Regions from separate parts of the Phyllobacterium sp. RCAM01083 genome, predicted to be linked through region 2. Evidence: riboswitches for the same ligand, from Rfam matches in the RefSeq annotation. Region 2 holds a riboswitch; each other region holds the start of a gene.

Region 1 (7,376 bases), 2.7 Mb from region 2:
AGACCGGCATCGACGATGAGCGGCACCTCGGGGAAATGCCCGCGCAGGGCACGCAGGGCATGCAGATTGAGCGGGCCAAGCGCCGAGCCGATGGGCGCGCACCACGGCATCAGCACCTCGCACCCCGCCTCGAGCAGGCGCTCCGCCACGACCAGATCGTCCGTCGTATAGGGAAACACCTTGAAGCCGTCCGCTGTCAGGATCCGCGCTGCTTCCACCAGCGCAAACACATCCGGCTGCAGCGTGTCGTGATTGCCGATGACTTCGAGCTTGATCCAGTCGGTGGCAAAAATATCCCGGGCCATCTGGGCGGTCAGCACCGCTTCCTTGACCGTGTGGCAGCCCGCCGTGTTGGGCAGCACATGCACGCCGAGCGACTGGATCAGCGACCAGAACCTGTCGCCCGACTTGCCGCCCGCCATTTCGCGCCGCAGCGACACCGTGACGATCCTGGTTTCCGATGCCTTCACCGCATCCATCAGGATCGCCGGTGACGGATATTGCGCGGTGCCAAGCAGGAGGCGCGAGGACAGTTCGGTGCCATAAAGGGTCAGCATGGCTCAGCCTCCCTGCCGGGGGGTGAGGATTTCCACCCGGTCGCCTTCATTCAGCGCCACGGCAGCGCGCGCGGTCGCCCGCACCAGCTCGCCGTTGAGCGCGGTCGCCAGCCATTCGCCCTCATACTCAAGTTCGCCGAGCAAATCGGCCAGTGTTTTGGCCGCAACCTCGTGCGGCTCTCCATTGACGATCAGTCTCATGATCAAACTACCTTCTCCGAGTCAAAAGCCATCGCCGCCGCCTGCATCGCCATGGCAGGCGCCAGCAGAAATCCGTGCCGGTACAATCCGTTGATGCTGATCACCCGGCCATCGCGCTCGACGCGCGGAAAATTGTCCGCATAGGCCGGGCGCACGCCGACACCGGTCTCGATGATCGCTGCCTCGCCGAAGGCCGGATGCAGGCTGTAGGCGGCATTGAGCAGTTCCATCATCGACCGGGCAGTAACCGGCCCCGTCGCATCGCTTTCGATCATCGTCGCGCCGACCATGAAGAGGTGATCGGCGCGCGGGACGATGTAGACGGGAAAACGCGGATGGATCAGCCGGACCGGCCGGGCCAGCGCGATGTCGCGGGTTTGCAGGATCAGCATTTCACCGCGCACCCCGCGCAGATCCGGCTTGGCCGTGGAATAACCGGTGCAGTCGACAATGCGGTCGAATTTGCCCTCGTCCCGCTCGTTCTCAAAGCGAACGCCGGATGCGGCCAGCTTGGCCGCCAGCGCCGTCAGGGCGCGGCGCGGATCGAGATGCGCTTCGTCCCGGAAAAACAGCCCCCGGCGGAACCGCCCCGCAAGGTCGGGTTCGAGACTGCCCAGTTCCTGCGCGTCTACGCCGGCAAAACCCGAGGTGCGCGAGGCGAAACGGTCCAATTCCCCGGCATCACGCGCTGGCGCCAGCACCAGCGTGCCGTTGCGCACGACACGCCCCGGCAGGGCCGCCTCCCACCAGGAGGCAGCCTTCAATCCGAGTTCCAGCACCTGTTCATCGGCACTTTCCCGCTCGCAATACGGCGCAAGCATGCCGCCCGCATACCAGGAGGCGGTCGATGACGTGTCGCGGCGCGGGTCGAAGACGGTTACGTCTGCGCCCCGCGCCATCAGTTCATGTGCGGCGGTGAGCCCGGCCACGCCAGCGCCTTTGACAAGAATGCGCATCAGAAATCGTCACCCCCGACCGGAATGGGCACAGCCGCGGACGTCAGCGGCATGTAGAGATCGCCGCCCTGCCGGAATTTTTCCGCCATGGCTGACATGCCCTCCTTCTGCGCTTCGGCGCGGATATCGTGGGAAATCCGCATCGAACAGAATTTCGGCCCGCACATCGAGCAGAAATGCGCCACCTTGTGCGCCTCCTTCGGCAATGTCTCGTCGTGGAACAGCCGCGCCGTTTCGGGATCGAGCGACAGGTTGAACTGGTCTTCCCAGCGGAACTCGAAACGCGCCCGCGACAAGGCATCGTCCCGCACCTGCGCCGCCGGATGGCCCTTGGCAAGGTCCGCCGCATGGGCGGCGATCTTGTAGGTGATCACCCCGATCTTCACATCGTCGCGGTTGGGCAGGCCGAGATGTTCCTTCGGCGTGACATAGCAAAGCATGGCGGTGCCGAACCAGCCGATCATCGCCGCACCGATGCCCGACGTGATGTGATCATAACCGGGCGCGATATCGGTGGTGAGCGGTCCCAATGTGTAGAACGGCGCCTCGCCGCAGACGGCAAGCTGCTTGTCCATGTTCGCCTTGATCTTGTGCATCGGCACGTGGCCGGGGCCCTCGATCATCACCTGGCAGCCCTTGGCCCAGGCAATCTGCGTCAGCTCCCCCAGCGTCTCCAGCTCGGCAAACTGCGCCGCATCGTTCGCATCGGCAATGGAACCCGGCCGCAGCCCGTCCCCCAGCGAGAAGCTGACATCATAGGCACGGCAGATATCGCAGATTTCCTCGAAATGCTCGTAGAGGAAACTTTCCCGGTGATGATGCAGGCACCACTTGGCCATGATCGAGCCGCCGCGCGACACGATGCCGGTGACGCGGTCGACGGTCAGCGGGATGTAATGCAACCGAACACCCGCATGGATGGTGAAATAATCGACGCCCTGCTCCGCCTGTTCGATCAGCGTGTCGCGATAGACCTCCCAGGTCAGGTCTTCGGCAATGCCGCCGACCTTTTCCAGCGCCTGATAGAGCGGCACGGTGCCGATCGGCACGGGGGCGTTGCGGATGATCCATTCGCGGATATTGTGGATGTTGCGGCCGGTCGACAGGTCCATCACCGTGTCGGCACCCCAGCGGATGGCCCAGACCATTTTTTCCACTTCCTCCGCCATGGAGGAGGTCACTGCGGAATTGCCGATATTGGCGTTGATCTTGACCAGGAAGTTGCGGCCGATGATCATCGGCTCGAGTTCGGGATGGTTGACATTGGCCGGAATGATCGCCCTGCCCCGGGCAATCTCCTCGCGCACGAATTCCGGTGTGACATAATCCGGCACCGACGCGCCGAAGGAATTGCCGTCGCGCTCCAGCTGCGCCCGCGCCGCGTCGCGGCCGAGATTTTCGCGGATCGCCACATATTCCATCTCAGGCGTGATGATTCCCGCCCGGGCATAGGCGAGCTGCGTCACGGCTTTATCGCCCTTCGCCCGCAGTGGCCGGTTGCGCACCGGGAACTCCGGGGTCAGCCGTTCACCGGTGACGAAGCCATTGTCCTCCAGCTTGACGTGGCGGCCGTCATAGGCGGCAAGGTCGGCATGGCCGGCAAGCCAGCTTGCGCGGATGCGCGGCAGGCCCTTGGCGATGTCAATCGCAGCGTTGGCATCCGTATACGGCCCGGACGCGTCGTACACCGTCACCGGCGGCTCGCCCGCTGTCGGATGCACCGATATCTGGCGCAACGGCACGCGGATATCCGGATGGATATGGCCGGGTTTGTAAATTTTGATCGAGGCCGGCAGCGGTCCTGCCGAAACGGTTGGGGTAATTACGGTCATCATCAGGCTCCTAAGCAATCAAGCGTGGAAACCCAGTTCTGTGCCGGAAGGATGAAAAGAGATTGCGAATCCGGATACGGATGTGCCGAGGCTGACTCGCATGACTTTCGCACCGTCCCTACGCCAGTATGAACTGGATCAGGTTCAACGGGTCACTGCGCTGCAAAAGCCAGCAGAATCTCAGCCCCTTGTCGGGACCCCCCTGGTGAATGTCTTGAATTGAACGCCCGATCCGCCATTTGTCAAGCGAATCGGTAAAATCGTGTGTGTGGCGCCCCGTCGATTCCGGGCACCTTGACCGGATCAGGACGCGCGCAGCGGCTTCAACGCATTGCTCCACTTGAGCAATTCGCCAATCATGGTGTTAGCGCTCGCCGTCACCAGTTCATTGGCCTGGAAGACGCCTTCATCGTTGATGAACTGCTGGTACGCCGGAACGGGAACGCCTTCGGGAATGGGAACCATCCGCAGCCCTGCGATGAGGCCCTTGACCGATTCGACCGAGCGCAGGCCGCCCGACACGCCGCCATAGCTGACGAAACCGACCGGCTTGTAGTTCCATTCCTGCCAGAGATAAATGATCGCATTGGTCAGGGACGGCGGAGCGAAATAGTCATATTCCGGCGTCACGAACACGATCGCATCACCCGCTTCGATCAGCGCGCTCCACTTTTTCGTGTGCGCATGTTCATACTTCCGGGCACGCGGGTGGTTGGGTTCGTCGAAAACCGGCAGGTTGAGATCCGCCAGGTCAATCAGAACCGGCTCGAACTGGCCGTCCTGGCTGGCAAAATCATGGAACCATTTGGCAACCGGCTGACCGGCGCGGCCCGGACGGGTGCTGACGTGGACGATGTTGAGCTTGGGTGCCATTGAAAGGTCTCCATAAGGCTTGAATATCATGGAGCATGCATAGGCGCGGCGTGATGCGGCGCACAAGAAGGCACTTTTTTGAAACCGGGTAATATCGATGTGAAGACGATAGTTATGGCGGAGTCTTCACAAAACGAAACCCGCTCCAGCATGGCTCGCTGTGCGGGTTCTGTCGCGTTTTGCAAGGACCGGAAACTCCGGTCATTGATTATCGGTTGTTGCTGAAATCGCTGGTAGCGGCACCTGGACGGGCAACGCGTTCTTTCTTCTTCGGACCAGGAAGCAGACCTTCACGCTGTGCCTGCTTGCGCGCTGCCTTGCGGGCGCGGCTGACGGCTTCAGCCTTTTCACGGACACGGCGCTCGGACGGCTTTTCAAAAGCCTGGCGCGCCTTCATTTCGCGAAAGAGACCTTCGCGCTGCATCTTCTTTTTCAGGACCCGGAGGGCCTGTTCAACATTGTTGTCACGGACGAGAACTTGCAATCGTTTTCCTTACCCATGCTTGTCTCGTCTTGCGGGCGTAAGCGTCACAATCAGACAAGCGTTTGATGAATTACCACAACGGCAATCCCGAGAAGCGCGGACTTTATTCATTCCCGCGCTAAAAATCCAGTGCACAGGAGCAGTTTTACTGACATCCACTTCATTTCATCCCGGCAAATTCAATATTTCCGCCGGGATGAACCTGCCGCCCTGCCAAATCCGCCGTGTCGGGCGGATTTGGCAGGGAATCAGATGGCAGCGGTGATGATGATTTCGACGAGGTAGTCCGGGGTCGCCAGCTTGGCTTCGCCGGTGGCGCGCGCAGGCGTGTTGGCCGGATCGACCCAGGCATCCCAAACCGCATTCATTTCGGCAAAGTCCTTCATGTCGGCCATCCAGATGATCGCCTGCAGGATCTTGGACTTGTCGGAACCGGCTTCCTTCAACAGGCGCTCGACCGAAGCCAGGACATCCTTGGTCTGCTCGGTGACGCTCTTGCCCGGTGTGCCTACCTGCCCTGCGAGATAAACCGTGTTGCCATGGATAACGGCCTGGCTCATGCGTGGACCGACTTCAATACGACGAATGCTCATGGAAAGCTCCTCTAGCAGTTTGGGTAGATCGATACTGGACAGGCATATAAGAAAAAAGGGCCATACGGCCCTTTTTTCAAAGAAATGGTGGGCACAGTAGGGATCGAACCTACGACCCGCTGATTAAGAGTCAGCTGCTCTACCAACTGAGCTATGTGCCCGTCAGCCGCTTTGACGACCGAAGGTGGGGGCTCTATAACGGGGCAAAACCGGCCTGTCCAGCCCTTCTTGAAAACTTTATGTCAGCTTTGAACAATAAGTTGTTTAAACAAAAAGCTGTCCCTCCGCCGTCTTGACCGCCGAACCGCCGATACGCCCGCCGGCAAGCTTCTGGTCGGCGATATCCAGTTCCAGCCGCAATCGCGATGGACGGCCCATTTCCTGGCCCTGTTCCAGCCACAGCCGCAACAATCCGTCGAGCGGCTGGTCAAAATGCTGGATGGCCCCGGCAAAGGCCGCCGTGGCGGAACCCGTTGCCGGGTCCTCGTAGGTGCCTTCGTCGCTGACAAACATCCGCGCATGAAAATTACTGTCGTGCAGCGTCGTTTCGCGGCAATAGACATAGACGGGCAGCTGGCGCCCGTCGATGACCGGTGCCGCCATTTTCATGGCGTCCTGGTTGATTCGAATCCGACCGGCAGCCGCCAGCCCGTGAATCGGGATCAGCAGGTAGGGCACGCCGGCATCCCAGATGGTCGGAACGTGATTCTCGAAGCCGATCTCCTTGGGTTCGAGACGCAGGGCATTGGCCAGCGCGATCCTGTCGGAATTATACGGCACCTGTTCCGGCAGCTTGGGAAGATCGAATTCGGCAAACGCTCCCGCCTTGCTGAGTTTCACGCCGCAGCGGACGGGGCCGATCTTCTCTTCCAGGATGATCAGCGTTTCCTGATCGCCCGCCACATCGGGAAAGCGGCTTTGCGCCAGGGCAATGGCGGACCCGACAGTCGGATGACCGGCGAAAGGCATTTCATAATCGGGCGTAAAAATCCTGATCTGGGCCGTATGGGCGGGATTGTGCGCCGGCAGGACGAACACCGTCTCTGACAGATTGAATTGCCCGGCAATCCGCTGCATGGCGGCATCGTCCAGCCCGGCTGCATCGTGCACAACCGCAAGGGGATTGCCCGTCAGGACCTTGTCGGTGAAAACATCATAGACTTGATAGTGCCGGCTGCTCATTTGCATACTCCTCGTCAAACCCTCGGCGAAAGTAGACACTGGAGAGAGCTGTTCAAGATAAACCTTGTGACGGTGACATTCCAGCCTGCAGGCCATCTGGTGCGTGGTTCGACAAGCTCACCATGAGGGAGGTGGTTGACTGCAAGTTCAATCACAAACGTAGCAGAATAGAACGCCCTGCAATCCTCACTCACCCTCATGGTGAGCTTGTCGAACCACGCACGGCAGAAATGCAACATTGCCTCTCTCGGTTCATGACCTGAAGTGCCAGTCGCCAAAGGTGGCGAAGGTACGCGGCGTCGCCTCCCCCATCTCGCCGGCGGCCGAAATGGCACAGACCCCGTCCAGCTCCGGATCGGCTTGGGCGGCAATGGTGGCGCGAATGGATGTGAGCAGTTCATCTCCGGTCTGCCGGAAATAGTAACGCCGGAACACGGCAATGCTCCGCTCCACCCTGACGAGATAGGCCATGTCGTCCCGGTGCGATGCGGTGCCAAGATCGATGCCGGTTTCCTCGGCCACCTCGCGCTGGGCATTGCCGTCGAAATCCACCTGATCGCCCACCAGGTCGCCCGCATCGAACGAGCCAGCCGGGAAATACACCCGTCCCGCCGCCGATGTTGTGGCGCCCATCTGCCCGGCAATCAGCCTGTTATCCGCCGATACCATGACCCCGACGCTGAAGATGTGCCAAGGCT
Region 2 (7,376 bases):
TCATCAGGGAGTCAATAAAACCTAAGTCAAATTGAGGCGTTCGAAAAGCAGGCTCTTTCGTCGCAGACGCTTATTATCGGTGCATGACTGGACTGTGACAACGCGGATTGATTGACGCGACGTTGATGTGCCCTCTAGACTTCGGCGCATAAGCTGTTCTTCTTTTTGCGATTCGCGTAAAAGAGCGACACACAGGGGAAACGCGAAAATGGCACCGGAAGCCACCCTCAAGCAGGTTCTGGAACGATTGGCAAAAGCCTTGGCTCATCTCGAGGACGCGGTTGACATGCGCCTTGAGCAGGAGGGTGACTTTGCCGAAGCCGAGGAAGAAGTCCAGCGCATGAACATGGACCGGCGCAGGCTGGCCCAGGAGCTGGACGCATCGGAAGGACGTGCGGAACGTCTGGAAGCCGCCAACAAGGAAGTCTCCCGCCGTCTCGTAACGGCGATGGAATCCATTCGCACCGTACTGGACCGGTAATACCGCTATCAGCTGAAAGAGACGCCCATGGCCACTGTAACAGTTACGATTGACGGCAAAGCCTACCGGATGGCCTGTGACGAAGGCCAGGAACAGCATCTGACCGGTCTGGCCGAGCGGTTCGACCGTTACGTGACGCACCTCAAATCGTCGTTCGGTGAGATCGGCGACCTGCGCCTGACCGTGATGGCCGGCATCATGATCACGGACGAGCTGCATGAATTGCAGATGCGGGTGAAAGGGCTTGAAAACGAGGCGGACGCCCTGCGCAAGAGCCGCGATGAAGCCTTGCAGAGGGCGGACAAGAACGACACGGCCATTACCGGCGTTCTTTCCGAAGTCACCACGCGGATCGAAAACCTCGCTGCCAAGATTGCGCCCAAGGCGACCTGATCCTGCCGCGTTGGCTGAACAGGTGAGGCTCTAGCCCTCGATTTCCTCGCGCAGCATTTCCAGCTCGAGCCATTCTTCCTCAAAGCGCTCGAGATCATGCCGCTTCTTGCCTATTTCCTCGACGGTCTTGTTGAAGACCTGCGGGTTTTTGGCAAAAAGGTTCGGATCGGCAAGCTTTGCCTCGAGCTTGTGGATGTCGGCGTGCAGCGCCTCCATCTTGCCCGGCAGGTTTTCCAGCGCGAATTTCTGCTTGTACGACAGTTTGCGCTTTTCCTCGCGCTGCACTGCGGTTTTCTCTCCGGCGGCTTCGGTTGCGGCCTGTGACCTGGCCGTCTTCAGCTCCTTGCGCGTCGCCAGCGCTTCCTTGCGCTGCGCCAGCATGTCCGTATAGCCGCCGGCATATTCGAGCCAGCGCCCGTCGCCTTCCGGCGCAATCACCGATGTTACGGTACGGTCGAGGAAATCGCGGTCATGGCTGACCAGGAGCACGGTTCCGGCAAAACCGGACACCAGCTCCTGCAGGAGGTCGAGCGTTTCCATGTCGAGATCGTTGGTCGGCTCGTCGAGCACCAGCAGATTGGCCGGACGGGCCAGGACGCGCGCCAGCATGAGCCGCGCCCGCTCGCCGCCCGACAGTTCGCGGATCGGCGTGCGCAACTGCTCCGGCTGGAACAGGAAGTCCTTCATGTAGGACGCCACATGGCGCTGTTCGCCGTTGACGATGACATTCTCGCCGCGCCCGTCGGTCAGGTAATCGGACAGGGTCTGGTCAAGGTTGAGACTGTCGCGCTTCTGGTCCAGAACGGCGATTTCGAGATTGGTGCCAAGGCGCACAAAACCGCTGTCCGGGGCAAGCAGGCCCGTCAGCATGGAGAGAAGCGTGGTCTTGCCGACACCGTTCGGACCGACAAAGCCGACGCAGTTGCCGCGCTGGATGCGCGTGGAGAAATCCTTGACCAGCACGCGCTCGCCATAGGCCTTGACCAGATGCTCGGCCTCGATCACCAGCTTGCCGGATTCCCTGGCATCGCTGGCCTTCAGGACGGCGGTTCCCTGCGCACGGCGATGATTGCGGAATTCCCCGCGCATGGACTGGAGTTCGCCGAGACGCCGCATGTTGCGCTTGCGCCGTGCCGTAACGCCGTAACGTAACCAGTGCTCCTCGCGCACGATCTGGCGGCCGAGCTTGTGCAGATCGCGCTCTTCCTCCTCCAGCACCTTGTCACGCCATTCCTCGAAGGCGCCAAAACCCTGGTCGAGCCGTTTCGTAACGCCGCGGTCAAGCCAGACCGTCGAGCGGCTGATGTTTTCCAGAAACCGCCGGTCATGGGAGATGACCACGATGCTGGAGCGGATCTGACGCAATTCGCCTTCCAGCCATTCAATGGTTGTCAGATCGAGATGGTTGGTCGGCTCGTCGAGAAGCAGGATATCGGGCTGGGGGGCGAGAACCTTGGCCAGCGCCGCACGCCGCGCCTCGCCGCCCGACAGATTGTCCGGCTTTTCCTCGCCGGTCAGGCCGAGATGTTCAAGAATGTAGCTGACGCGGTAGAGATCGTCCGCCGGTCCCAGACCTGCCTCGACATAGTCGCGGACATTGGCAAAACCTTCCATGTCGGGCGCCTGGGCGAGATAGCGGACGGTGACGCCGGGATGGCGGAACACTTCGCCGTCGGTCGGCGTGATGAAGCCCGCCGCGATCTTGAGCAGCGTCGACTTGCCGGACCCGTTGCGGCCGACAAGGGCGATGCGATCGCCCTCGCTGACGGAAATCGCCGCATCGCTGAGGAGCGGCGTGCCGCCAAACGTCAATGCAATCCGGTCAAGACGAAGAAGGGGTGGAGCCATGGGTTTTTCAGTTCTGGAAAAGGAGCGCAATTGCCGGACATCTGTGCCGACGGGCGCTTGTCGGCGAGATTGGCGCCGCTGTCAAATATCTTTATGGCATAAAACAGAACAGGCCGGAAAACCGGCCTGTCTGGATCCGTTCAGCAACGCGCCGCTCAGTAGCCGCCGTTGTTGTAACCGTTGTTGTTGTTGTATCCGCCATAGGCAGCGCCGCGGCCGCCATTGCCTTCGCAGGGGGCGTTGTAGATGCTGCCATCGGGCCGCTGATAACGGCAAAGATTCTGATTGCCGTTGCCGCTACCGCTTGGCGTCGTTGCCGTACCGACAGCCGCACCGAGAAGCGCGCCGCCGGCCGCACCGATCACGGTGCTCTTGGTATTGTGTCCGAGTGCCTGTCCGGCGAGTGCGCCGACACCGCCGCCGATCAACGCGCCCGTCCCGGCCCGCTGGTTCTGTTCGCTCGTTTCACAACCGGCCAATGACATGGCCAGAAGCGCGGAAACCGCAATGGCGGTCAAACGAAAACTCATTAGTCAATCCTCTCAACATGAATATAGCGGCCATATCGTGCGGGCTTAATGCGGCAGAACAAAGATCAGCCCGTGCACCCCGGCAGCCTCAAACAAAAACAGGCCGGTTTCCCGGCCTGTTCCGCTTTCCCTAATGGGGAAGGATTAGTAACCGCGGCAAGGCGCGCGATAACGCTCGCCGTAACGGTTTTCATATGTGCAGTAACGGCGGCCATCATTGTTGGCCGTTGCGGCACCAACAGCAACACCACCAACACCACCGATGGCAGCACCAGCCAGTGCGCCACGGCCACCACCGATTGCACCACCAGCCAAAGCACCAAGTGCTGCACCGCCAACGCCATAACCCGCCGTACGCTGCTCACTTGTTGTGCAACCGGCTACCGAAAATGCCAGAAGTGCGGCAACTGCTACTGTCGACAAACTTTTCAACATGGAAGACCTCTCCCGTTTCAAAACTAAACTAACCAGCTTGCGTCCCCAATGCTGTGCCGCAAGAATTGCACTTTCCGCGTTGTTTTACAAGCGGTTCGCAATTTTACGGCGCAGCAATCAGGACTGCATTGCCTGAACGAAGCGATACGTGGAGATTTCCACACACGGCATTCGACACTGTAAGCGATGAACCGAAAGAAAGTTCCATATTTTCCAGCGGCCATCGCGCACCATGGATAAATAATCCGCGCAGGGACGTAAAGGCCACAATGCTGAATACCGTTCCATCGGCAAAATCGAACGCATATTCTCCTGCAACCAGGGGATGCGCTTCCTCGCTTCCGCTGGAGAGAATGATCTTCCGGCCTTCCGCCGCATGGCGGGTGGCCATGGTCAGGTGCAGCAGGGTGTGGTCGGTGCGTTCACCGCCAAAGGCGCCGCACAGGATCACTTCGGTGGCGCCCAGCCGGTAGGCCTCGTTGAGTGCCAGTTCGCCGTCGGTCATGTCCTTGGCGGCCGGAAAAACCGAACGCGGCACATGCGCATAGCGTTCGGCAAGTTCAGGCGATGTCGAATCGAAATCGCCCAGCCACAACTCGGGTTCAACGCCCAGCGCCTGCGCATGGGCAATGCCGCCATCGGCCGCAAGAACGCGCGCCCCGGCAATGAGATGCCGGAGACGGTCGGTGACGTGAACGGTTCCACCAAGAAGAAGGACGAATTTGCTCATGCACCGGCCATAGCATGGCACAAGCCGGTCGCACAGGGCATCCGTGATTCGAGGTTAAACGAAGCGCCCGAGTGCAATCGCGGCCATGCCGGCAATCGCCACGCCGATGGCCAGAAACAGGCTCGGATAAAGCTCCGGGATGAATTTCTGCCGGCGCGGACGCAGGAGGATCGCCTTGCGGCGGGCGTTTTGGGAAGCCGGGTTCTGCTGCACCCTGACATGGGAATGATAAAAACCGTGACCACGAAACATGATTGACCCTTTCCATCGGAAAACAGCCGCACGGGATGTTTTCGCTGGGGACAATAGGCGCGCCAGTATCAGCTTTCGATTTGGCAGAACCGGCAAAACATAAAGATTTCATAAGCATCGACCGCTTGCACGGTTCCGGCCGAACCTCTATCCTTGTCACGCTCTAACGGGGTGCCGGTCGCATGGACCGGCTGAGAGGCGCACGGGGAAACCCTGCCAACCCGCGGAACCTGATCCGGTTTGTACCGGCGGAGGGATTAGACGCGGCAGATTTGCCGGCGCACCAATCCTTTTGAACACTGCTGATAGGAGGCGCCGATGCGGCCATTCGAGACTATTGTAAAAACAGCGGCCATGGTGACCGCTCTGTTCGCCGTCATTCCCCTTGGCACCGCGCATGCCGAAGGCAAACTCACCGTCTACACCTATGAAAGCTTCACCGCCGAATGGGGCCCCGGCCCGAAGGTCAAACAAGCCTTCGAAAAGCAATGTGCCTGCACGGTCGAATTCGTGGCGGTTGCCGATGGTGTTGCCCTGCTCAACCGGGTCAAGCTGGAAGGCGGGTCAACCAAGGCGGATGTGGTGCTCGGCCTCGACACCAACCTGACCTATGAGGCCAGGCAAACCGGCCTGTTTGCCCCCCATGGCATCGACACCTCCGCCGTGAGCATCCCCGGCGGCTACACCGATGATACCTTCGTTCCCTATGACTACGGCTATTTCGCCGTCATCTACGATTCCGAGAAGCTGAAGACCCCGCCGGAAAGCCTGAAGGAACTGGTCGAAGGCGACCCGAAGCAGAAGATCGTCATCGAAGACCCCCGCACCTCGACGCCCGGTCTCGGCCTGCTGCTCTGGGTCAAGTCGGTCTATGGCGACAAGGCCGGGGAAGCCTGGGCAAAGCTGAAAGACCGGGTGCTGACCGTCACGCCCGGCTGGTCGGAGGCCTATGGTCTCTTCACCAAGGGCGAAGCGCCGCTGGTGCTGTCCTACACGACGTCGCCGGCCTATCACCTGATCGCCGAGCGCGTGGACCGCTACAAGGCCATTTCGTTCAGCGAAGGCCATTACCTGCAGGTCGAAGTCGCTGCCCAGACCGTCAACGGGGCGAAAAACCCGCTCTCGGCGCAGTTTCTTGCCTTCATGACCAGCCCGGCGTTTCAGGATGCGATCCCTGAAAACAACTGGATGTATCCCGCTGCGAAAACCACCGACGCGCTGAACCCGGCCTTCGAAACCCTTGTTCAACCCGTCAAGACCCTGGCCTTCCCCTCCGAGGAGGTCGCCAAGAACCGTAAAGCCTGGATCGATGAGTGGCTCGCGGCCATGAGCCTGTAGCATTGTGATTGCCATCCGCAGTTTCAGACCATGGGCGGGGGCATGCGCCCTCGCCTTTCTGGCGGCACTTGCGGGTGGCGCACTGCTTAGTCTCGCATCCGAAGCGCTGCGCGGCAGCACGGAAGGTTTTGCCGCATTCGACAGCTATCTGTGGCGGGTGGCGCGGTTCACGCTGGTGCAGGCGCTCCTGTCCATGCTGCTTGCGGTTGCCTTTGCCATTCCACTCGCGCGCGCCTTGCATGAACATCCCGCCTTTCCCGGCCGCGCGCTGATTCTGCGGCTGTTTGCCCTGCCCTTGGCCTTACCCGCGCTTGTTGCGGTGCTGGGCATCACCAGCATCTATGGCCGCAACGGCCTGCTGGCCTTTGCTTTCAGCAGCCTCGGCATGGACACCATACCCAATATTTACGGGCTTCCCGGCATCCTTCTCGCCCACGTCTTTTTCAACCTGCCGCTGGCGACCCGGCTCGTGCTTGCAAGCCTTGATTCCATTCCTTCGGATTACTGGAAACTCGCCGCGCAGCTCGGCATGGGCGGCTGGGCACGCTTCAGCCTGATCGAATGGCCGGTCATCCGCCGCAATCTGTCCGGTATTGCCGGGCTGATCTTCATGCTCTGCATCACCTCGTTCACGATCGTGCTGACCCTGGGCGGCGGACCGCGTGCCACCACGCTGGAAGTGGCGATCTACCAGTCCCTGCATTTCGATTTCGATATTGCCCGCGCCGTCTCGCTCACACTGCTGCAACTGGGCCTGACCATTGCCGTGCTGCTGCTGCTCGGCCTGACGGGCAAACCGGCAGACGAAGGCTTCAGTCTCCAGACGACCACACGGCGCTTCGAGCGGCCGGGCCGTGCAGCGCAATGTGTCAATACGGCGATCATTCTCCTCGGACTGCTCTTTGTCGGCCTGCCCATGGGCGGAACCGTTGTCTCCGGGCTTGGCGCCGACCTGGCGCGCCTGATGAGCGAATCCATCGTCTGGCGCGCCATTGCCACAAGCATCGTGCTTGGCGCGGCCGCGGCCCTGCTCTCCCTCGCGCTGTCACTGTCGCTTGTCATCGCCCGGGAGTATCAGCAGAGCCGGCGGCGAACGGTTTCGCCGGGTCTGTTCGAACGGTCACTGGATCTGGGGGCGAGCCTGATCATGGTGGTGCCGCCCATTGTCATCGGCGCCGGCTGGTTCATCCTCTCGCGCCATGCCATCAACCCGTTCAGCCTTGCGCCCGTCATGGTCATCGGCGTCAATGCCGCCATGGCCGTGCCCTTCGCCTTCCGCATCCTGCGCCCGGCCTGGGATACGGCCGCAAGCCGCCACAACCGGCTTTGCCTCCAGCTCGGCATCACCGGCTGGGACCGGCTGCGCCTG
Region 3 (7,376 bases), 690 kb from region 2:
CGAGGCAATAACCAATGAGCACCCTTTTGACTGTCAAGGACCTGCGGGTCCAGTTTCCGACCCGGACGGGTGTGGTCGATGCCGTGCGCGGTGTATCCTTCACGCTCGGCCGCGAACGTCTCGGCATCGTCGGCGAATCCGGTTCGGGCAAGTCCCAGACCGGGCGCGCCATCATGGGGCTGACGCCGCCGCATGCGAAAATTACCGCAGAGACGTTGAATTTCGATGGCATCGACCTGCTGAAAGTCTCGGCTGCCGAACGGCGGTCGCTGCGCGGCAACCGGATTGCCATGATTTTGCAGGACCCGAAATATTCGCTCAATCCGGTCATGAGCATCGGGCGGCAGATCGTCGAGACGCTGCGCACCCACGAACGGGTCAGCAAATCCGAGGCGCGCAAGCGTGCGCTCGACATGCTGGCCGCCGTGCAGATTCGCGATCCCGAGCGCGTCTTCGATCTCCATCCGCATGAGGTTTCGGGCGGCATGGGGCAGCGCGCCATGATTGCCATGATGTTGATCACCGGCCCGGAACTGCTCATCGCCGATGAACCGACCTCGGCGCTCGACGTGACTGTTCAGCTGGATGTTCTCGCCATCCTCGACAATCTGGTGCGCGATCGCGGCATGGGGCTGATCTTCATTTCGCACGATCTGCGGCTGGTCTCGTCGTTCTGCGACCGGGTCATCGTCATGTATGCGGGCCATATCGTCGAGGAGATCGCCGCCAAGGACCTGCACAATGCCAAACATCCCTATACGCAGGGGCTTCTGAACTGCATGCCGAAAATTGGTGCCGATACCCATCCTCTCCCTGTCCTTGATCGCAAGCCGGAGTGGGCGGCATGACGACATCTCCTGTCAAAGCGCTTGTCGTCGACAAGCTTGAAGTCACGTTCGACCGTTTCCGCGCCTTGCGGGGTGTCAGCCTCGATGTGATGCCCGGTGAATCCTTCGGGCTCGTCGGTGAATCCGGCTCCGGCAAATCGACATTGCTGCGGGCGGTTGCCGGGCTGGCGCCGACCAGCGGCGGCTCGATCACCGTGAATGGCAAGCTGCTGGACAAGAAGCGCACCAAGGCGTTCTATCGTGAAGTGCAGATGGTGTTCCAGGACCCCTATGGTTCGCTGCACCCGCGCCAGACCGTCGACCGGCTTCTGCTCGAACCACTGGCGGTCCACGGATTTACCGACATTGAAAAGCGAATCCTGCGCGCGCTCGACGAGGTGGGCCTCGGCTCCAGCTTCCGCTTCCGCTATTCGCATCAGCTATCCGGCGGCCAGCGCCAGCGCGTCGCCATCGCCCGGGCATTGATCCTGGAGCCGTCGATCCTGCTGCTCGATGAACCGACATCGGCGCTCGATGCATCCGTACAGGCCGAAGTGCTGAACCTGCTGGAACAGATACGCCGCGATCGCAAGCTGACCTTCCTGATGGTCAGTCACGATCTGGCTGTGGTCACTCACATGTGCGACCGGCTGATGGTCATGCAGAGCGGTGCCGAGGTGGAGCGCCTTTCCGCCGCCGATCTTGCCGCCCGCAAGGTGACACAGGCCTATACGCGCAATCTGCTCGTTGCCAGCGAGGGTTTTGTGCGGCCGGGTGCACCCGCTGCCTAGGTCGTGCTTTATCGGATTTTTACCATGGTGCACGACTTATCGCAGATTGAGACAATCTGAACGAATTTGCTAAGCAGGCATTTACGGCATGGCCTTCATGGTTCGCTCAACAACCGGAGCGGGCTATGAGCAAATTCAAACAATTCCTGAGAGACAAGCGTGGGGCCACGGCACTGACCTTCGGTCTGCTGCTTGTGCCGCTTATGGGCATGACCGGTCTTGCCCTTGACTATACCGTTGCCTCAAATGAAAGAGTCAATTTGCAGAACGCCGCTGACACAGCGGCGCTGGCCGGTGCCTCCATCTTCACTGGTGGCAATGCACAGGCGGCCGAGGACAGGGCGCGGGCCTTTTTGCGGGCCAATCTTGGCGCCAAGGCGAGCACTGTCAGTGTCAATTTCAGTGCAAAGGACCAGAAGGTTACCGTCAATCTGGGAGGGCAGACCAATACCCTCTTCATGTCGTTGCTGAACCAGAACTCAGTCCAGATTGGTGTTACCGCCACCGCCCTTGCGCCGCTCAAACCAAGCAGCGCTTCCATTACGGTTGGCGATGTCTACGGCTATTGGTTCAAACGTGTGACCATTGTTGGGGTGTTGCTAAACGGCACCGAGAAGGCTTTGGGAACAGTTGTGTACAACCCCTATGATCACAGCGGCGCTAACGGGCGGGGGACCGGTACCACTGTTCCCAATAAGAATCAGATGACGACAATCAATCTTGACGGGTACAAAGATCTCTATTTGAAAATGGACGTCAAACAGGATGGCTGCGATCTGGGTAAGAGAAACAAGGACACCAACAACAGATATGTACAATGCGTTACTGATTCCACGAAGACCCAATACGACGCGACCTTGAAAACAAATGATAAAGACCAAGTGTACTATCTGTTTGTTGATGGGAAGCAATTGCCGAAGGGCACAATACCACCAATCCTTGATATTCTGAGCTGTACCGGTACCCATCAGCATGCATGGGAAGACGGCGGTGGTTGGGATCAGCAGGACTTTTTCTATACCGTTGTCACGGCCTGCAAAGCCGTTGACAACGAAAATGTCCGCTTGATCAACTGATGTCTGCAATCCCTGTGCGGCGCGATTGACTTTACGCCGCCGCCGCTCCATCATGACTTCATTCCGAGGGGGGCACTGTACAGTGCTGAGATAGCGTCGAGCTGGACCCTTGAACCTGATCCGGGTTATGCCGGCGTAGGAACGGGAATTGAGCATTCTTCACGCACTCTGCCTTGTCTTCGCACATATCCGGATCTCCACACGTTTGATGGAGTCCTGCAGATGCCGTTTTCGCTGAACCACCAATCGCCGAGTTTGTGACGGCCCGCCATGCGCATGCTCGTCCGCATCGCCGGAGCCCTGCTGGCCGTGCTTGCGTGCTGGCAGCTCGCTGTCTGGATGCTGCAGCCGCCGCGCTTCATCCTGCCCGGCCCCGGTTCTGTCATTGCCGCCCTGGTCGAGCAGCAGCATTATCTCCTGAGCAACGCCGCCATCACGGTGCTTGAGATCGTGCTCGGGCTGTTCTTCGGTGCCATGGCCGGAATCCTTGTTGCGCTTCTGGTGGCCGGCCTGCCGGGTTTCGGCCAGATCGTCTGGCCTCTCCTGCTGGTCCTGCAGGCGCTTCCGGTCTTTGCCATTGCGCCGCTTCTGGTTCTCTGGTTCGGCTTCGGCCTTGCGTCCAAGGTCGTCATGGCCAGCCTGATCATCTTCTTCCCCGTCGCCTCGTCCTTTGCCGATGCACTGCGCCGGACCAGTCAGGACCTGCTGGATGCCGCCGCCCTGACACAGGCCTCGCCGCTGGCGACGCTGTTCCTCATCCGTGTGCCCAGCGCCTTGCCCGGCCTCGGTTCGGGCCTGCGTGTTGCGGCGGTCTTTGCCCCCATTGGCGCCGTGATCGGCGAATGGGTCGGTGCCTCGCGCGGACTGGGCTTCGTCATGCTGCAGGCCAATGCCCGCATGCAGACCGATACGCTGTTTGCTGCCCTCATCATCCTCGCCGTTCTGACCATCGTTCTGCGTTTCCTCGTCGATGCCTTCGCCGCACGTCTCACGCCCTGGGTGCAGGCATCATGACCGCTCCGTTTACCCGTCCCGTTGATAAAGGAATGCCCATGTTTCGCCGCCGTGCGTTTGCCCCCGCCATCATCCTGCTAACCGCCTTGTCTCTCCTCGCATTTCCCGCCGCGGCGGCAGACAAGCTGTCTGTCCTGCTGGAATGGTTCGTCAACCCCGATCATGCACCGCTGGTTGTTGCCCGCGAAAAGGGCTTCTTCAGCGAAGCGGGACTGGATGTGGATCTGATCCCGCCAGCCGATCCGGCAGCGCCGCCGCGCCTCGTGGCGGCCAAGCAGGCGGACATCGCCATCGGCTATCAGCCCAACCTCTATCTCAGCCATGATGAAGGCCTGCCGCTGGTGCGTTTCGGCACCCTGGTGGAGACGCCGCTCAACACGGTGACCGTCCTCGCCGATGGCCCGATCAAGAGCCTGAAGGACCTGAAGGGCAAAAAAGTCGGGTTCTCCGTGGCTGGTTTTGAGGATGCCATGCTTGGCGCGATGCTGAAATCCGAAGGCCTGAAGACGGGAGATGTCGAGCTGATCAATGTCAACTTCGCCCTGTCGGCATCGCTGATCGCCAATCAGGTGGATGCCACGGTGGGCGGCTACCGCAATTTCGAGCTGACGCAGATGGCGCAGGAAGGCCACAAGGGAACGGCATTCTTTCCCGAGGAGCATGGCGTGCCCGTCTATGACGAGCTGATCTTCCTGACGCATCCCGATCTGGCGAAAGACGACCGTTTGAAACGTTTCATCGGCGCCGTGGAAAAGGGAGCGATTTATCTGACCAACCATCCCGATGAGTCCTGGTCGCTGTTCGTCAAGGCCTATCCCGATCTCGACAATGCGCTGAACCGGCAGGCATGGATCGATACATTGCCGCGTTTTGCCAAGCGTCCCGCGGCCCTCGACCGCAGCCGTTATGAACGGCTCGGCGTGTTTATGCACGAGGCGGGGCTGATCAAATCGGTGCCCAAGGTGGATGACCTCGCCGTTGAACTGCAGTGAAACGATTTATTCGGAGAAAAAGACCATGCCAAAAGTAGATTTCCGCCTGAATGCCATTGTCGATGTCGATGCCATCGGCGGTGATGCCGATCTGGGTGCCCTGGCTTTGCAGGCCGCGCGGGGCGGCGCCACGATCATCCAGTATCGCGACAAGAATTCGCCGACGCGCAAGATGGTGGAGCGCGCCCGTGCCATCCATGCGGCCCTGCACGGCACAGGCATCCCCCTGCTTGTGAATGACCGCATCGACGTCGCTCTGGTGGCGGGTGTCGAGGGTGTGCACATAGGGCGCGAGGACATGCTGGTCGCCGACGCCCGCACGCTGCTTGGCCCCGATGCAATCATCGGCCTGACGGTGAAGAATGAAGCCGATGCGCAGGTGGCCATAAGCTCTGCCATCGACTATGCCTGCGTGGGCGGCCTGTTCGAAACCCCTGCCAAGCACAATCCCGACGGCCCGATCGGTTTTGACGGGTTTGCCCGGCTGGCAGCCATCATCCGCGCGGCAAAGCCCGATCTGCCGGTCGGCGCCATCGCGGGCATCGATCTCGGCCGGGTCCCGCTGGCTATTCGCGCGGGTGCCGATGGGGTTGCGGTGATTTCGGCGATCTTCCGTCAGGCGGATCCGCGCGCCGCCGCACAGGTGCTTCGCGATGCCGTCGACGAGGCATTGAGGGCAACCGCATGACCGCCATTGCCCTGACCATTGCCGGTTCCGACAGCGGCGGTGGCGCCGGTATCCAGGCCGACATCAAGACGTTCTCGGCGCTCGGTGTCTATGGCACGAGCGTGCTGACCGCGATCACCGCACAGAACACCCGCGGCGTCACCGCCATCGAGAACCTGAGCCCGGCTATCATCCGCGCCCAGATCGATGCCGTTCTCTCAGATATAGCGGTCGGGGCCATCAAGATCGGCATGGTTTCCACGGTCGAAACCATTGACGCCATCGCGGAAGCCTTGAACCGCTGGCAGCGCAAGGCGGTCGTCGACCCGGTGATGGTGGCAACATCGGGCGATCGGCTTTTGCAGCCGGAGGCGGTGGAGGCGCTGCGCCAACAGCTCCTGCCGCTGGCACTTGTGCTCACGCCCAACCTGCCGGAAGCCGCATTGCTGACCGGCACCCCCGTAGCGGAAACCGAACGGGAGATGGCGCGGCAGGCGGAGCTGCTGCTGAAGCTTGGCCCGGCAGCGGTGCTGATCAAGGGTGGTCACGGGCACACAAGCCTCAGTACCGACCTTCTGTTCGACGGTGCGTCTGTCACGCGCTTCGACGGACCGCGGCTCGCCACTACCCATGACCATGGCACGGGCTGCACCCTGGCGGCGGCGATTGCCAGCGGGCTGGCCAAGGGTCTTGATCTGCCGGTGGCAATCGGCGAGGCGAAAGCCTATCTGACGGCAGCCATGGCTGCCGCCGACGGGCTCAATGTGGGTCAGGGGCGCGGCCCGGTGCACCATTTTCATCGCTGGTGGGCGGCGTAGCGGCCGCCCCTGCATTGAGAATGCGCTGGTAGAACAGGCCGACGCCAACCAGTGACAGACCCAATCCGATGAAGGAGAGGGCCCGCAGGATGCCTTCAAGGTTCGACATGTCGAGCAGGAAGACCTTGGCGATGACAAGGAACACGATCGGTGCCGAGATCAGGCGCAATGGCCTGTTCTGCCGCCACGCGCCCAATCCGAAGAGGCCAAGGCCGAACAGCAGCCAGACGGCCGAATAGGTGAACATTTCCATCGAGTCCACACCCTTCCACAGATGAATGCTGCTGCCCCAGAAAAACACCCGGATGGTGAGCGTCACCCATGTGAACAGCATGAGGCCGGACAGGATCGCCAAGGCCATGGCGTAGTGCCGGGGGCGGTTGGCCTGCGCCATGACCAGCGGCAGGCCGAACAGCTTTATCTGCGGTTCGCCGAAGGCGTTGAGCGCCACGAGGGCCGCCAGCAGGCCCGGCAGCAGGTAGCCCATGAACAGGCTGTTGAAGATCAGGCCGCCGCCGACCGAGCCGTCAAACAGCGGATTGAGGAGAATGAAATGCTGCGTCACGGCCACAAGGATGCCGATGTAACCGACAATGAGCGCGGCGATGCGGTAGAGCCAGTCCTGGCCGCCCCGGCTCAGCATCATCAGCGACAATGATCCGCCGAGTGCGATGAGCGTGTAGAGTGACTGCTCGCTCAACGTTACATCGCCGCCGCTGTCGAGCGTGCCGCCATTCATCCAGTGGCGGACGAGGATATTGACGAGCACGAAGCCTGCCAGCACGGCAAGGGCCTGTGCAAGCCGGTAGGCGGTGTCCTTGGTCCCTTTGGCCAGCACGAGCTGCGCAACGATCATGGCCGCGAAGAAGCCGCCGTAATTGAGCAGGAGCTGGTTGAAGAACGGCGTGGTCGACAGGCGGTCGCTGCCGACGATCGTCGGATCGAAGAGAATATGCCCGAGGATGACAACGGCAAACACCGCCGGCGCAAAGCGCAGCACCGGTGCAAGGCGGGTTCGTGTGGCGAAGGCATAGACAACCGCCAGGGCGCAGGCGGCCAGAACACGCCATTGCGGGTCGAACACCACGAAAAGGGCGAGCACAGCGAAACCGACGGATGCGGCGTCAAACAGCCAGGCCGGGGATGCCGGCTTCACATCGTCGTTCCACAGGCGCGTCAGCCATGTCGCAG

The links. A riboswitch is a leader RNA that binds a small molecule or an ion and turns the genes downstream of it on or off. The one in region 2 is predicted to bind thiamine pyrophosphate.
Region 1: it holds a riboswitch for thiamine pyrophosphate, as region 2 does, so the genes downstream of both, thiC (phosphomethylpyrimidine synthase ThiC) here and thiB (thiamine ABC transporter substrate binding subunit) in region 2, are expected to answer to the same signal.
Region 3: it holds a riboswitch for thiamine pyrophosphate, as region 2 does, so the genes downstream of both, ACZ25R_RS19490 (ABC transporter permease) here and thiB (thiamine ABC transporter substrate binding subunit) in region 2, are expected to answer to the same signal.

The regions. Positions count from the first base shown of each region.
Region 1 is NZ_JBVFZN010000005.1:519,150-526,525, reverse strand. Features, by position in the region: gene ACZ25R_RS09225 (thiazole synthase) at 1-557, opposite strand, end outside; gene thiS (sulfur carrier protein ThiS) at 561-758, opposite strand; gene thiO (glycine oxidase ThiO) at 761-1,714, opposite strand; gene thiC (phosphomethylpyrimidine synthase ThiC) at 1,714-3,546, opposite strand; TPP riboswitch at 3,644-3,760, opposite strand; gene ACZ25R_RS09205 (NADPH-dependent FMN reductase) at 3,850-4,419, opposite strand; gene rpsU (30S ribosomal protein S21) at 4,628-4,903, opposite strand; gene ACZ25R_RS09195 (RidA family protein) at 5,152-5,496, opposite strand; tRNA gene ACZ25R_RS09190 (tRNA-Lys) at 5,582-5,657, opposite strand; gene ACZ25R_RS09185 (PhzF family phenazine biosynthesis protein) at 5,761-6,678, opposite strand; gene ACZ25R_RS09180 (NUDIX hydrolase) at 6,931-7,376, opposite strand, start outside.
Region 2 is NZ_JBVFZN010000005.1:3,265,853-3,273,228, reverse strand. Features, by position in the region: gene ACZ25R_RS22900 (DUF4164 domain-containing protein) at 209-481, shown strand; gene ACZ25R_RS22895 (cell division protein ZapA) at 509-874, shown strand; gene ACZ25R_RS22890 (ABC-F family ATP-binding cassette domain-containing protein) at 905-2,722, opposite strand; gene ACZ25R_RS22885 (YMGG-like glycine zipper-containing protein) at 2,878-3,252, opposite strand; gene ACZ25R_RS22880 (hypothetical protein) at 3,397-3,687, opposite strand; gene ACZ25R_RS22875 (thiamine diphosphokinase) at 3,791-4,417, opposite strand; gene ACZ25R_RS22870 (hypothetical protein) at 4,472-4,669, opposite strand; TPP riboswitch at 4,827-4,943, shown strand; gene thiB (thiamine ABC transporter substrate binding subunit) at 5,024-6,007, shown strand; gene thiP (thiamine/thiamine pyrophosphate ABC transporter permease) at 6,012-7,376, shown strand, end outside.
Region 3 is NZ_JBVFZN010000005.1:2,571,677-2,579,052, reverse strand. Features, by position in the region: gene nikC (nickel transporter permease) at 1-18, shown strand, start outside; gene ACZ25R_RS19505 (ABC transporter ATP-binding protein) at 15-848, shown strand; gene ACZ25R_RS19500 (ABC transporter ATP-binding protein) at 845-1,618, shown strand; gene ACZ25R_RS19495 (TadE/TadG family type IV pilus assembly protein) at 1,744-2,694, shown strand; TPP riboswitch at 2,751-2,853, shown strand; gene ACZ25R_RS19490 (ABC transporter permease) at 2,965-3,708, shown strand; gene ACZ25R_RS19485 (ABC transporter substrate-binding protein) at 3,747-4,700, shown strand; gene thiE (thiamine phosphate synthase) at 4,726-5,388, shown strand; gene thiD (bifunctional hydroxymethylpyrimidine kinase/phosphomethylpyrimidine kinase) at 5,385-6,185, shown strand; gene ACZ25R_RS19470 (DUF2339 domain-containing protein) at 6,127-7,376, opposite strand, start outside.